4 regions of the Bradyrhizobium sp. 215_C5_N1_1 genome follow, and region 1 is predicted to be linked to each of the others. Evidence: riboswitches for the same ligand, from Rfam matches in the RefSeq annotation. Region 1 holds a riboswitch; each other region holds the start of a gene.
What was found. Region 1 has a riboswitch for cobalamin ahead of AB7G19_RS29085 (energy-coupling factor ABC transporter permease). Riboswitches for the same ligand answer to the same signal wherever they lie in the genome.

Region 1 (3,605 bases):
CTGGGCTGGCCGGTGCTGCTGGTGATCGATCCCTCCGGACAGGCGCAGACGGCGGCGGCGGTCGCCGCAGGCCTTCGCGACTATCGTGCCGGCGTGCGCCTTGCCGGCGTGGTGCTCAATCGCGTCGCCAGCCCGCGACATGAAGATCTCGTGCGGCGTGCACTGAACGACGCCGGCATCGCCGTGTTCGGCGCGCTGCCGCGTCATGCAGAAATCAGCCTGCCGAAACGGCATCTCGGCCTGGTGCAGGCCGAAGAGCAGGCCGAGATCGGCAAGCTGATCGACGAAGCCGCGCGCTTCGTCGCCGAGCATGTCGATCTCGATGCGGTGCTGCGATCGGCAGCAAGCTGGTCGCCGCAACCGGCGGCAAGCGGCATGAATGTGACGCCGCCCGGGCAGCACATTGCGTTGGCCCGCGATGCCGCGTTCTCCTTCATCTATCCGCACATGCTGGAGGCCTGGCGCGCGGCCGGTGCCGAGATCTCGACATTCTCGCCGCTTGCCGATGAAGCGCCTGACGCGAGCGCCGATGTCTGCTGGCTGCCCGGCGGCTATCCCGAGCTGCACGCGGGGAAGATCGCGGACAATGCCCGCTTTCGCAGCGGCTTGCGCGCCTTCGCTGACACACGGCCGGTGCACGGCGAATGCGGAGGCTATATGGTGCTTGGAGCCGCTCTGACCGACGCCGACGGCGTCCGTCATGAGATGACGGGCCTGCTCGGACTGGAGACGAGCTTTGCCAAGCGCCGTATGCATCTCGGCTATCGTCTCGCTGCGCTCGCCGCGCCGATGCCGGGCCATCAGGTCGGCGCGCGCCTGCGCGGTCATGAGTTCCACTATTCGACGATTGTCGCGCAGCCGGACACGGCGTTGGCGGTCGTGCACGATGCAACAGGCGCGGTCATCGCCGAGACCGGCTCGCGCCGCGGCCTTGCCACCGGCACGTTCTTCCACCTGATCGCGGAGGATCGGTGAGCGGTTTTGTCACTTTCATCTCGGCCGGCCCCGGCGACCCCGAGCTCCTCACGCTCAAAGGCGCGGCGCGGCTGCGCGATGCCGACGTCGTGCTCTATGACGACCTCGCCTCGGGCGCGATCCTCGATCTGGCCCGGCCCGGCGCCAATCTCGTCGCGGTCGGGAAGCGGGCAGGGCGGCCCTCGACCAAGCAGCACCACGTCAACCGCCTGCTGGTCGACTATGCCGCGGCCGGTGTCCGTGTGGTGCGGCTGAAATCGGGCGATGCCGGTATCTTTGGCCGGCTTGAGGAGGAGCTGGAGGCGCTGCGCGAAGCCGGCATCGGCTACGAGATCATTCCCGGAATCACCTCGGCCTGTGTCGCCGCCGCGCAAGCCGGCATTCCCCTGACCCGGCGCCACACCTCGCGCCGGGTGCAGTTCGTGACTGGGGCCGATGTCACCGGCGAGCTGCCGCAGAATTTGAACTGGGCGGCGCTGGCGGATCCCGAAGCGACCACCGTGGTCTATATGGGCCGGCGCACCTTTCCGGCGCTTGTCGCAAAATTGATCGAGCACGGCCTCGCGCCTGATACCCCGGCGCTGTTCGCCGAATCCCTCGGTCGTCCCGACGAGCGGCTGGTCCGCACCACCATTGCCGAGCTTGCCGAGCAGCTTGCGCGGGGTGGTGCGGCTTCGACGGCCGCTGTCATCCTGTTCGGAGCGCTGGCGGGCGATTATCCGTCATGACCGTCCCGGCCGCCCTTCGCCCCTTGACGCCCGGCTGGCGAAAGGGGCACACAGGAGACGCATGGTGCTCGAGGCGGCGCAAACCGCCGGAGCATAATCGGGAATGGGGGTGGGCGGACAGTTGCGCCGCCCAAAACCCCAGCCGCCCCCGCGACTGTAAGCGGTGAGGGACTCCGATCAGCCACTGGGCCGCAAGGCCCGGGAAGGCCGGAGAACCCCAGTGAACCGCGAGCCAGGAGACCGGCCGTGCATGTTTTGTGGCCAAGGCCGTCGGGTGTGACGGCAGGAAGGAACTGAACCATGCATATCGAACCCGGAGTCGTATCGGGCGCCAAGCTCGTGTTGAGTTACGCAACCGGCATCGCCGTCGGCGGCGTTGCGCTGAAGCTCGCGGTCGAGACCGTGCGCGAGCAGGGCATCACGTCGTTCGCGGCGCGGACGCTCGCCACCACGGGCCTCGTGTTCGTCTTCTTCGAGATCCTGCCGCACTTCCCGGTCGGCGTCTCCGAGGTGCACTTCATCCTTGGCTCGACCCTGTTCCTGCTGTTTGGGGCGGCGCCCGCGGCCTTCGGCCTTGCGTTCGGACTGTTGTTCCAGGGCATCTTCTTCGAGCCGCCCGATCTGCCGCAATTCGGCATGAACGTCACCACGCTGCTGGTGCCGCTGTTCGGGATCCAGGCGATCGCCGCGCGGATCATTGCCCGCAACACCGCCTATGTCGATCTCAGGTATCGCCAGGCGCTGGCGCTGTCGACCACGTATCAGGCCGGCGTCATCGCCTGGGTTGCGTTCTGGGCGCTCTATGGCTCGGGCTTCGGTGCGACCAACCTCGTCAACATCGCGACCTTCGCGGCCTCCTACGCGCTCGTCATCGTGATCGAGCCGCTGGCCGACCTCGGTGTGCTGGCACTGGCAAAATCGCTGCGTGGCGTCACCGCGCCCGGTCTCGTCACGCCGCGCCTGCACAACGCGGCTTAAGAGACAAAGGGGCGGCCGTCATGGCCGCCCCTGCACGCGCGATGCTCACGCTCTCCCTGATAGGCATCGGTTGCGGCGATCCGGAGCAGCTTACGCGCGCCGCGGTTCAAGCCATCAACGCGGCCGATCTCATCCTGATCCCGCGCAAGGGGACGGCGAAGTCCGATCTCGCAGATCTCAGGCGGACGATCTGCGCGGATGTGCTCACCAATCAAACGACGCGCATTGCCGAGTTCGACCTTCCCGTGCGCGATGCCGGTGAAGCGGACTATCACAAGGGCGTCGACGACTGGCACGATGCCGTGGCCGCGGCCTGGTCGCGGACGATCGCGAGCCAGCTCGAAGGTGAAGGCAAGGTCGCGCTGCTGATCTGGGGCGATCCCTCATTGTATGATTCCTCGCTGCGCATCGCGCGGCGGCTCGATCCCTTGCCTGATATCGAGGTCGTGCCCGGCATCACTTCGATCCAGGCACTGTGCGCGGCGCATGCGCTGCCGCTCAACGACATCGGCGAGCCTTTCCTGGTCACGACGGGGCGCCGCTTGCGCGAGGGTGGCTGGCCGCAAGGCGTCGATACCGTGGTGGTGATGCTCGACGGCGCCACGGCGTTCCAGTCGCTCGATCCAGCCGGGCTGCACATCTGGTGGGGCGCCTATCTCGGCATGCCCGATCAGATCGTGATGTCGGGCGTTCTGGCCGAGATCGGCCCGCGCATCGTCGCCGCGCGACAGGATGCGCGCGAGCGGCACGGATGGATCATGGACAGCTACATTCTCAAGCGCAGGCCGTAAGCGAGGCAGCATGCTCCCCGATTGGGTCACCCGGAAATGCCCCGATGTCTCCGCTGTCCACCGCGAGGCGGCGCTCGCGCGTCAGGCGCAACTCACAAAACCGGCCGGCGCGCTCGGCCGGCTGGAGCAGCTT
Region 2 (3,605 bases), 1.8 Mb from region 1:
GACCTCGTCGGCCGAGGTGTTGAGCGTGATCTCGGTGCAGAGGTTCGAGGAATGGATCACGCCCACGTGGCGTTGCGGCGAACGCAGATTGCAGGGGTCCTTGAAGGTGATCCAGGGATGACCGGTCTCGAACAGCATGGTCAGCATGCGACGCCAGAGGTCGCTCGCACGCACGGTCTTGAAGACGCGCATGCCGCCGGCTTTCGCCCTGGCCTCATAGGCCTCGTAAGCCGTCTTGAACGCCTCGCCATAGAGATCGTGCAAATCGGGCGTCTCGTCAGGCGAGAACAGCGTCCATTCGCCATCGGCATCGACGCGCTGCATGAACAGGTCCGGCACCCAATTGGCGGTGTTCATGTCGTGGGTGCGGCGGCGGTCGTCGCCGGTGTTCTTGCGCAGGTCGAGGAATTCCTCGATGTCGACGTGCCAGGTCTCCAGATAGGCGCAGACCGCGCCCTTGCGCTTGCCGCCCTGGTTGACGGCAATCGCGGTGTCGTTGGCAACCTTCAGGAACGGGATGATGCCCTGGCTCTCGCCGTTGGTGCCCTTGATGTGGGCGCCGAGACCACGCACCGGCGTCCAGTCGTTGCCAAGGCCGCCGGAATATTTTGCCAGCAGTGCGTTGTCCTTGATCGACTTGAAGATGCCGTCCAGGTCGTCGGACACCGTCGTGAGGAAGCAGGACGACAATTGCGGACGCAGCGTACCCGAATTGAACAGCGTCGGCGTCGAGGCCATGAAGTCAAACGATGACAGCAGATCGTAGAACTCGATCGACTTGGCCTCTCGGTCGATCTCGCGAACCGCAAGACCCATCGCTACGCGCATGAAGAAGGCCTGCGGCAATTCGATCCGCTTGCCTCGGACGTGCAGGAAGTAGCGGTCGTAGAGCGTCTGAAGCCCGAGGAACTGGAAGTTCAGGTCGCGCTCGGGCTTGAGTGCAGCCGCGATCCGGCCGAGGTCGAAGCGGGCCAGTTCAGGATCGAGCAGTTCGGCAGCGATGCCGGTCTTCAGATAGGCCGGGAAATATTCGACGTAGCGCATCGTCATGTCGGCCTGCGAGGCGGACGTCGGCACGCCATGGACGTAGGACAGCACCTCGCCGCGCAGCTTGTCCAGCAGCAGGCGCGCGCTGACATAGGCGTAGTTCGGCTCCTGCTCGACCAGCGTGCGCGCGGCCATGATCGAGGCCAGTGCCAGTTCGTCCTGGCTGATGCCGTCGTAGAGATTGCGGGTGGTCTCGGTGAGCACGGGTGCCGCGGAAACGCCGTCGAGGCCGGCGCAGGCTTCGCCGATAATCAGCGCGAGCCGCTTGGTGTCGAGACCAACGCGCGAACCGTCGGCGAGCGTGACATGAAGTGCCGGCGCGACAGCGGGCGTCGCTTCCGCGGCCGCCTCCTCGGCGCGCTGGCGCGACCGCTCCTCGCGGTACAGCACATAGGCGCGTGCGACCTTGTGGTGCTCGCTCCGCATCAAGGCGAGCTCGACCTGGTCCTGCACGTCCTCGATATGGAAGGTGCGTCCCTCGCCTGCCCGCCGCATCAACGCAGTGACGACTTCGGCCGTCAGCTGCTCCACGCTCTCATGGACGCGGCGCGAGGCGACCGCGCTGGTGCCTTCGACCGCAAGGAAAGCCTTGGTCATGGCGACCGCGATCTTGGCGGAATCGAACGGCGAGACCTTGCCGTTGCGACGGATGATCTGCATCGCCGGCTCGCTCGAAGCAAGCGCAAGCGATTGTGGACGCAAATGAACGATGGGTGCGGAAGCGGTGTCCGCGTCGTGCAGGTTCAGTGACATCAATGGGCCCCGTGATGCGCGCGTTGTGTTTGAACGGGGCTGTAAGGAAGGACGCTGCAGAAACGCCGGCGGCAGAGTTGCCGGGCGGTGCATGCAAGCGACCGCCGGACACCCCGCCCGTGGACGTTCAGATCGTCGCGGCAGGTCTCCTGGCTCGCAGGTCGTCGCCCACTTCCCGTCTTCCCGGCGCGAAAGGCACCAGTGACGATTGTTCGGAAGCAGCTCGCTGCTGACAGTTGCGGGGGCAGCGCCGGAATTCCACGCTCTCACGCGGTTCACCGGCTTCCCTCTTAGCCACTAAATCTTGCGATCCAGCGGAACCGTGACGCCCACATGTGGTGACATATGCAGCCGGGTGTCAACGATTCGTTGCGGGTCATGAGCCCTGTTCCCTGTGGAATGCGGGAATTCCCGCCGGGCTCGCGCAACCCTTGGGATGACGCACATCCAGCATTACGCGTTCCGCATCGCGCGCCCGAACGGATCGACCAGGCGGACGATCTCGCAGGCGGCGACGAGGCCGGCGAGCCAGACGGCGCTGGTCAGCCCGATGCGCGTCACGATGGCCGCAGTGAACGCGCCCTCTCCGCCAAGGAACGGCGTCGCGGCAAGCAGCGCGAGCTCATAGGCGGCGTAGGCGGCGACGAGCGCGATGGCCAGCATCAGCGGCGTGCGGCCCTGCGGCAGCAGGCGGAGAACGGTCGATGCCGCTGCCGTCGACAGCAACGCGGCAGCACCGATGACAAAGCCCCAGGCGATGGTGCTGCCATCGATGGGATAGTGCAGCACGCCGAAGCCGATGGTCTGGTTCACGAGCCAGGCGCCGGTGACGACGAGCAGCGCCGGACGCATCGGCAGCATCGCGGCGGCGACGACGGCGAACGCCGCAAACGGCGTCGCGCAGGCAAGCGCGAAGCTCGCGAGCGCGCATGACACCGTCAGCAGCGCAAAGCAGAACATCGGCGCAAGGCGCGAGGTGACCGGATGAAGGCGGAAACGGTCGGCGTGGGGCGGCAGGATGGTGACAGTCATGGAACGATCTCCTTATGGGATTTGTAGCACATTTTGTTGGAACGCGGCATCACGTCTGACTCAGTGAAGAGCCTCCATGGGATCTTCAGTCTCGGCTGGATCGCGACGGTCGTAGGCGGCAAGCCAGGCGGCGAGTGTCGCGGTGTGCGGCTCCATGGCCGCCAATTGGCGCAAGGCCACGCGAACAGTGGCGCGCGCCGTGCGATCGGGCGGAAGCGTCGCCATCTCAGGTCCCCGCCCCTTCTCGATCGCTTCGACCGCGGCCCTCTTGCACGCCGTCAGCTCCGGCAGCCCATAGAGTTCGAGCAGCGCCTGGAAGGCTGCGTGAAGATCCGGCCGAAAAGCGCGCTTGCGGCCGAGCTGATCGCGCAGCGGATGGGCCGGATAGAGATGCGCGCAGGGGATCCACCCCTCAGGCAGCGGCTCGGTGGCGGCATGGGTGCGGCGATGCGCGAGCAGCTTTGGCAGGACGTGGGTGTGCGGGCCGTCAGGGCTTCGCCCGCCCGGCGGCGGGATCGGCTGGAATACCTCGGCGCGCCCGATGCGGCTGATGAAGACGCGGTGCGGATTGGCGGCCAGAATGATCCGCATGGCGTCGCTTTCGGGCGCGAACACGGATTTGCCCGTGCGGCTCCTGAGCGCGGCGACGGCATCGGCATCGCTGACACGGATGCAAGCGTCGACCTGCAACGTTCCGAGGCCAAGGTCGAACAGGATGCCGCTGCGATCCCTCGTCAGGAGCGCCTCGACATCCGGGCCGAGCTCGGTCAGCA
Region 3 (3,605 bases), 1.8 Mb from region 1:
GGTTGCGGAAAGTGTCAGTGGATCGATCGGATTCCAGATGACATTTGCGCTCCACTTCTCCTTCGGACGCCTCAGCAGCTCCAGTCCCGCCGTCGCATCGACCGCGCGGGTAAAAGTGTAGTCGGCACGAACGCGAAGCCGGTCCGTGATCGCAGCCGCGACGAAGCTCTCCGTGCCCTCCGTGATCGCCTTGCCGATATTGGTGTTGGTGCTCGTGAATGTCACGGGATCGAACGTGCTCTGGATCAGGTCCGTGATGTTGTTGCGGAAGTAGGTCGACCCGAAGCGAACGCGATCGCCAAACAAGGGTTGCTCGAAGCCGGCGTCGTACCCGACGCTTTCCTCCGGCCTGAGGTTGGGATTTGCAAAGAAGAAGAACGCGGGAAAGCTGACGTAAAGCTGGTTGAGCGTCGGCGCCTTGAACCCCGTGCCGTAGCTTCCCTTGAACTTCGTATCCGTGACCGGCACGATCACGGCAGACGCCAGACGAAAGGTCGGATGCTCTCCAAACCGCTCGTTGTCGTCCTGCCGGACATTGGCCGTGAAGAAGATGCGATCCCGGAACTGGGACTGCAGCTCCATATATCCGGCCTTGTTAACGTTTTGCGCCGAAACCGTCGCCGTTTGCAGTGTTTCGGTCTCATGCTCCGCGCCAATGATGACATTGTTGTTGGGCGCGAGCTGGGTCGTGGTGTGCCAATCATACTTGACGCGGTCGCCGGTCGTGATCGTGGCCATCGCGTCGCCGGGCGAGATGTTGTAGTTCCAGTGATTGGTGTAGTTGACGCCGAAATAGCTCTTCATCCGGTCGTCGAGAGCGGACCAGACCGCCTCCCCGCGCGTGAAGAGCTGGTGCACCGTCTGCGTGCTTTGCGCGGCCGCGGGAAAGCTCGCGGATGTGACGGGATCGAAGGTGTCTCCGGTAAAGCGCAGGGTGGCGTCGGTGTACCGCGCCACGCTATTGAGCGTCAGGTTTTCGCTCAATTCGACGCCAAGCTTCGTCGAATAGGTCATGTTGTCGTAATAGTTGCCGATCGCCTTCTGCCCCGGCGGCAGCAATTCGACCGGTGTCACCGGCACGTCGTTCGCGTGGAAATGCGCAACGTTGAAGGCATAGTTGAAGTGGTCCTGTGAACCGCTCAGGCCTGCGGTCTGGTTGAACGTTCCGAACGAGCCTCCCTCGACCGAGCCGGTCGCGCGGGCGGGACCGTCACCCTTCTTCGTCACGATGGAGATCACGCCACCCAGCGCGTCTGCGCCGTAGAGACCGCCCTGCGGACCGCGCAGGACTTCGATCTGCTGAATGTCGGAGGTGAGCAACTGGCCGAAATCAAACGAACGGTTCGGGTTGCTGGGATCGCTGACGTCGATGCCGTCGATCAGGACCTTGGTGTGGTTGGAATTCGTTCCGCGCATGAAGATCGACGTCTGTCCGCCGGGGCCGCCGGTCTGCACGAGGTTGAGGCCGGGAACCGCGCTCAGTGCATCGGATGCGGTCCGGCGCTGATCGCGCTCCATGTCTCTGGCGGTCAGAACCGTCACCGAGCTCGCAACCAGATTGGTCGGAGTGACGATACCCGTCGGACTGACGACGACCGTCGGAAACAGGTTGGCGGCGGATACCCCGGCAACCGGGGGCGACGCCGGCACCAGCCCGGGCTTCGGCACCCGAGCGACGCGCCGCTGCTCGGGCTGGTCGGGCGCAGGCCGCGCGGCTCGCGGCTTGGCCGGACGCTCGGTCGGCGCGACCTCGACCGGCGGCAGCAGATCGGGCGATGCCGACTGCTGGGCCTGGGCAATGGACAGATCGAGCGAATACAGGGAAACGAACGCGACAAGGCCGGCGCGGAAGCGCCTGGCGGCAAAGACATTACGGGACACTCTTGTAACCTCGGTATGACGTCAGTGGCACGTCACAGCGAACGAGGTTTCACGGCGGAGCGTTCGATTGCTCCGGTGAAGCTAATGTCTGTACTCCCCGACCGACATCTTCGCGTGTGACCACGGCTGACGGCAGGTCTCCTGGCTCGCGGGTCGTTACCTTACGTCGCCTTCCCAGGACCGAGATTCCCAGTGGCATATGACGAAAGATTCACCGCTTACAGTTGCGGGGGCAGCCGTGGCGTTGAGAATATCCCGGTATCGGGAAAACCTCGCACCACGTTCCCTTTTGATCTCCGTGAGGAGAACCGTCACCGACCAATCTAGGGGGCAGGCAAGCGGAGAGTCAATCGGCCGGTTGCATGGCGGTCAAAGCACCGCACCGGAGATTGAGCTGGCGCAATCAGGCCGGCTCCCGCTCCGAACGCGTCCTGATCATCGCCCGCTCGCCGGCATCGACGAGTTGGCCGATGCCGGTGCGGCCCGTGAGCGCGCAGCGGATGATGTTCTCGGCAACGGACCTGCGAAAGCAATGGTCCTCGCCGACCGGGCGATTGCGGCAGACCCGATCCAGCGCCAGCTTCATGTTGATCCGGGTGCGGGTGTCGAAATGCTCGCTGATCATTCGCAGGGCCTCGATGCGTTGATGTCGGAGCGGAAACGCGTCGGCGTAGGCCGGGTTCCAAAACTTGCGCAGAGCTGACTACGCCCGCCCTCTTGGCCCTGTGACGGGCGGGCTACGCCCGACCTCTTGGCCGCTGGGCCTGAGCCCAGGCCGCGGTGACGTCGCGCAGCGGAGCGTCGATGCGTCGGATCGGGGTCAGCTCACCGGAGGCCGAGATGATGGCGGTCTCCTCGCAGCGACAGCGCGGGCATACGAAGCGGACCTCGTGCGGCGACGAAGACCAGCTCGAACGTTTGACGTTGGCCGCCATCGGGCTTGCATCGCAATGCGAGCACGACACCAGGAACCGACCGGGATCGAGCATACCCATTCCATAGGACTCCGCGTCCTGCCTGCCGCTTCAATGACTAACCCATGTGAATCGTTCCGGTGCCCGAGCACCCTCAGCGCTAGCTCCAGCCAGCGCCGCCGCTCAGTGGGCACCCTTGAGGGTGCATGACGTGGTGCAGGTGACGGTGTTGCCGTGGTCGCACGCCTTGCAGGCGGCAACGCACTGGTTCATGTCGCGGGGATTGTAGGAGCTGTAGTTCCGCATCGCACAGACCGGGGTCGAGCCGGTGATGTCCTGCTCCTGGTTGCAGGCGGCCGTCATGAGCGCGAAGATGAGGACTGCGAGAAGGCGCATGGGATTGCCCTGGTGAGGAGCGGCAAAGCGACGTCAGCGAGATGCGCTGCACCGCAACGGACCTCGGCATTCCCAATGCGAGCAATCATGATCGCGACGCTCGCATCCTCAAAGGATGCGCGCCAAACATTAAGAACGGATTGCAGGCGGCGTCAGGCCGCGGCCTTGGTCGCGATCGCCTTCCGCATATCCACCGCCAGCTGACGATACTGCTCCGAGAGTCTCAGATAGAACTCGCGCTTGGTGCTGTCGGTGGCGAGCTTGGCAATCAGCTCGCATTCGGCGGTGAGCGTCTCGAACCGTTCCAGCCTGTCATGAAGTTCTGTCATCGGCGTGTCCCCATCAAACGCCACAAGGGACGTCAAACCTAAGCCTGAGAAATAGGTCACGGCGAACATCGTTATCGAGTAGAAA
Region 4 (3,605 bases), 270 kb from region 1:
TCGCCGCCACGGTGGCGACGAAGCGATTGTCCATTCCGCCGAGATTGGAATTGACGGTGAGGTCGGTGATGTTGCCGTAGAGCCGCTGCGCGTGATCGAGCGCCAGGCGCTCGCGGTAGATGCTCTGCGCGCCTGCGAAATTGCCTACGGTCTGGTCAAACGACGAGATCTCGTTGTTGAACCAGTGCCGGTGGGCGTCATAGCCATAGACCAGGCTCTTCAGCGAGATGTTGTTGGTGATGTCCCATTGAAAGCCGCTGCGCAGCCAGAGCTCGTTGGCGCCGCTGTGATTGTCGAGCACGTTGTAGTTCGTGGTCAGCGTGCGCGCGTCGATGGTGACCGGGACCGGCGTGCCGCCGCCGAGGTAATAGTTGCTCCAGAGGCCGGAGACGACGCCATACGTCGGCACGATGCCCGGCGCGTTCGCCGGCACCAGCGGCGTCCCCCAGTAGAAGCGGTCGTTGTCCTGCCTGTATTCGGTCGCGCCCCAGATCCTCAGGTTCTCGTTGACGCGATAGTTCAGCTGGCCCGAGACGTTGCTGAGCTTCGAATAGGTGTCGTCGATAAAGCCCTTGTTGTTGAAATGGCTGATGTCGAAGCGGTAGTCGAGGCCGTTGATCAGCGTGCTGCCGCCCGATCCGTAACCGGCGCGATAGCCGTTGAAGGAATCGTAGGAAGTGAAGGCGTCGTTGACGATTGGTCCGGTGTGCGGCGCCTTGTTCACGTAGTTGATGGCGCCGCCGGTCGCACCGAGGCCCGCCACCAGCGAGTCCGGTCCCTTGATGATCTCGACCTGCTGGAGACCAGCCACGTCCATGGGACGGCCGGTCATGGTCGACGGCCCGATCGGGATTCCGTTGTAGAGCGTGGAGATCTGGTCGCCGGAAAAGCCACGCATCGAGAAGATGGCGGGCGCGCCGGGCGCATCGCCGCCGGTGACGCCGACTGCAGCCTTGGCGACGTCGGTCGTGGTCCGGATGCCCAGGTTCTGCATCGTCTGTTGACCGATGACCTCGACGGTCGCCGGCATCTCGCGCGCCGTGATGCCGAGCCGGGAGCCGACGTCGGTGACGGCTGCCGTATTGAGCGGCGTCTGTACCGGCCCGCTCGGAGCTTGCGCGGCCGGAACGGCGACAGCAGGGGCGCCACGATTGCGTCCCGCGGCGCGCCGGGCCGCGCGCTGCTTCTGAGTGCCGGGGCTGACGGCAGGAGCCTGTCGCGGCGCAGGCGGCGACACGATCACCGGGCCGACCTCCCGGGAGCGGTTGTCCTGCGCCGCGCTTTGCGCGAGCGCCGCGGACGACAAGGACACCGACGAGAGCAGAGTAATCAGGAAAGCACGCGATAACGCTGGCCTTGCGCCAGCACGGAAATGAAGATTTTGCACGACAACGCTCTGCGGCGACGCAAACAAACCGTCACCGCGGTTGCCTTAGTCATCCACCTTCGCCCCAGGCGGCGGATGCACCGGCTACTTGTCCGACATCAGGGCACCCCGCCCAATGCGTTCGCGCGTGACCATGGCTGGTAGCAGGTTTCCTGGCTCGCGGGTCATCGCCTTCGACCACCTTCCCAGAGGCCCAAGCGGGGCTCCAGTGGTTCGTTTGGTCGTCGGCTATCCGCCTACAGTTGCGGGGGCAGCCGCGGAATTGCCCACTGAGGTGGACGCACCGCATTCCCTTGAAGAGTCCTTGCGGACACTACCGATCACGAAACTGGCATCAGGGGATGAGCGCGTCAACATCCGCGCGGGCTGCTGGACGGGCCGGTCGGTCGATGGTGGCCTTGTGTTGCTGTTTTGCACGATAGTCCGAAGGACCGCGTCGAAACGTCCAACCCGGCCTCCGGACGAGCCTGGGTAACGAACGCTTGACCACGATCAATAACTGCCTTTGGTGTCCGAGTATGCTACTGAGGCCGAGTTCCGGCCCGACAAGGTAAGTCGATATTGATGCAGTTCGTCCGTACCATCCTGGCAGTCGCCATCGCCATATCCTTGGCGATGCTGCCGGTTGGCGCGTCCGCGGCGAACCTCGCAATGTCGTCGGATGGCATGCAGACGGCCATGCACATGAGCGGCGACGCCGACATGTCGATGGACGATTGTTGTCCCGACATGAAGGGAACGGGCTCCCATAGCGGCGGCTACAAGTGCGGGATGGGCTTCTGCTGCGTCGGTGGGATCATCGCGCTCGGTGATGTCAGGCCCGTGGCGTTCGAACGTCTCGCCGTCATGGCCAGCACGATGGCTATTCCCCCGGATCAGGTCGTTTCCTTCCGCGGCGGCAGTCCTCCTTTCCGACCTCCTCGAATCTGATCTCGCAAAGCCCGAGACGCGAGCGGCGTGCCTGCTCGCGACGACGACTGACGTGCGCGCTTCACGCGCCACGGCGAAAGATCAATTCATGAGGACAGGACAATGCTTTCCAAAATCAGCACCGCGGCTCTCGCCGCCACCCTTTCGCTTGCCGCTTCCGCCGCGATGGCGGGCGCGGGCGACTACGCCTTCGAGCCCGTCACTCCGCAGATGAAGAAGGGCGAAGACGTCACGCTCGCCGTTCGCCTGACGAACAAGCAGACCGGCAAGCCGATACCGGACGCAGTCATCTTCAAAAGCCGCCTCGACATGGCCCCGGACGGGATGGCCGAGATGGAATCGGCGGTCGCGCCGCTGCCGTCCAGGGAGCCGGGTGTGTACGCCTTCAAGACGGACCTGCCGATGGCTGGACGCTACCAGATGACGCTGTCCGTGAAGGTGCAGGGCGAACCGGAGACCGTCACCGGCAAGGTGATCGTCACGGCGGTCAAGTGAGCGTTCGGGCGCTGCCCGGCGGCGCCCGACATTCCCCTTTTTCCTTCACACGGACGCGCGCTCCCGGGCGCGCGGATACACCATATGAAAACGCTGCGTCTCCTGACGGCTCTTGCGCTGGGCGGTGGCCTGGTCCTGGCCGGCTACTACTGGCATTCGAACGGTGCGGGCTGGCTCGCTGAGGCCGACATATCATCGGCTGCGGCTGGCGCGGAGCGAACGCCGCTTTACTACCGCGATCCAAGCGGTGCGCCGCTCTGGTCTGCGGGTCAGAAGAAGGACGACCGCGGGCGGGACTATGTGCCGGTCTACGACGACGATGGAGCGGCCGTCGCGCCGGCGCTACCGAAGGCGCAAGCGGCTTCGCCGCGAAAAATCCTCTACTACCGCAATCCGATGGGGCTGCCCGACACGTCGCCCGTCCCAAAGAAGGATCCGATGGGGATGGACTATGTCGCCGTTTACGAAGGCGACGACACCGACGACGGCACGGTGAAGCTGTCGCCCGGCAAGATCCAGCGCGCGGGCGTGAAGTCCGAGCCCGTCGCGCGGCGCCCGATCCGGGTCTCGGTGAAGGCGCCCGGCACGATCCAGCTCGATGAACGCCGCGTGTCGGTGATCGCGATGCGCGCCGAGAGCTTCGTGCAGAAGGTCGCCGACGTGACGACCGGCACGCGCGTGAAGGCCGGCCAGCCGCTGATGGAAATCTACAGTTCGGCGGTGGCGTCCGCGGCGGCGGAATATCTCGCGACGATCACCTCCAGGACGGTCGGCGGTGTCGAGATGTACGGCC

Region 2: linked by a shared signal. The riboswitch ahead of AB7G19_RS20480 (ribonucleoside-diphosphate reductase subunit alpha) and the one ahead of AB7G19_RS29085 (energy-coupling factor ABC transporter permease) in region 1 are both predicted to bind cobalamin.
Region 3: linked by a shared signal. The riboswitch ahead of AB7G19_RS20465 (TonB-dependent receptor domain-containing protein) and the one ahead of AB7G19_RS29085 (energy-coupling factor ABC transporter permease) in region 1 are both predicted to bind cobalamin.
Region 4: linked by a shared signal. The riboswitch ahead of AB7G19_RS30370 (TonB-dependent receptor) and the one ahead of AB7G19_RS29085 (energy-coupling factor ABC transporter permease) in region 1 are both predicted to bind cobalamin.

Annotation. Positions count from the first base shown of each region.
Region 1 is NZ_CP197228.1:6,025,786-6,029,390, reverse strand. It holds gene AB7G19_RS29095 (cobyrinate a,c-diamide synthase) at 1-975, shown strand, start outside; gene cobA (uroporphyrinogen-III C-methyltransferase) at 972-1,703, shown strand; cobalamin riboswitch at 1,749-1,966, shown strand; gene AB7G19_RS29085 (energy-coupling factor ABC transporter permease) at 2,004-2,681, shown strand; gene cobF (precorrin-6A synthase (deacetylating)) at 2,723-3,472, shown strand; gene cobT (nicotinate-nucleotide--dimethylbenzimidazole phosphoribosyltransferase) at 3,483-3,605, shown strand, end outside.
Region 2 is NZ_CP197228.1:4,251,189-4,254,793, reverse strand. It holds gene AB7G19_RS20480 (ribonucleoside-diphosphate reductase subunit alpha) at 1-1,800, opposite strand, end outside; cobalamin riboswitch at 1,923-2,140, opposite strand; gene AB7G19_RS20475 (hypothetical protein) at 2,254-2,832, opposite strand; gene AB7G19_RS20470 (DUF6925 family protein) at 2,893-3,605, opposite strand, start outside.
Region 3 is NZ_CP197228.1:4,247,029-4,250,633, reverse strand. It holds gene AB7G19_RS20465 (TonB-dependent receptor domain-containing protein) at 1-1,881, opposite strand, end outside; cobalamin riboswitch at 1,996-2,209, opposite strand; gene AB7G19_RS20460 (hypothetical protein) at 2,285-2,506, opposite strand; gene AB7G19_RS20455 (hypothetical protein) at 2,619-2,876, opposite strand; gene AB7G19_RS20450 (hypothetical protein) at 2,979-3,191, opposite strand; gene AB7G19_RS20445 (hypothetical protein) at 3,344-3,520, opposite strand.
Region 4 is NZ_CP197228.1:6,297,945-6,301,549, reverse strand. It holds gene AB7G19_RS30370 (TonB-dependent receptor) at 1-1,312, opposite strand, end outside; cobalamin riboswitch at 1,513-1,720, opposite strand; gene AB7G19_RS30365 (hypothetical protein) at 1,952-2,317, shown strand; gene AB7G19_RS30360 (FixH family protein) at 2,420-2,812, shown strand; gene AB7G19_RS30355 (efflux RND transporter periplasmic adaptor subunit) at 2,897-3,605, shown strand, end outside.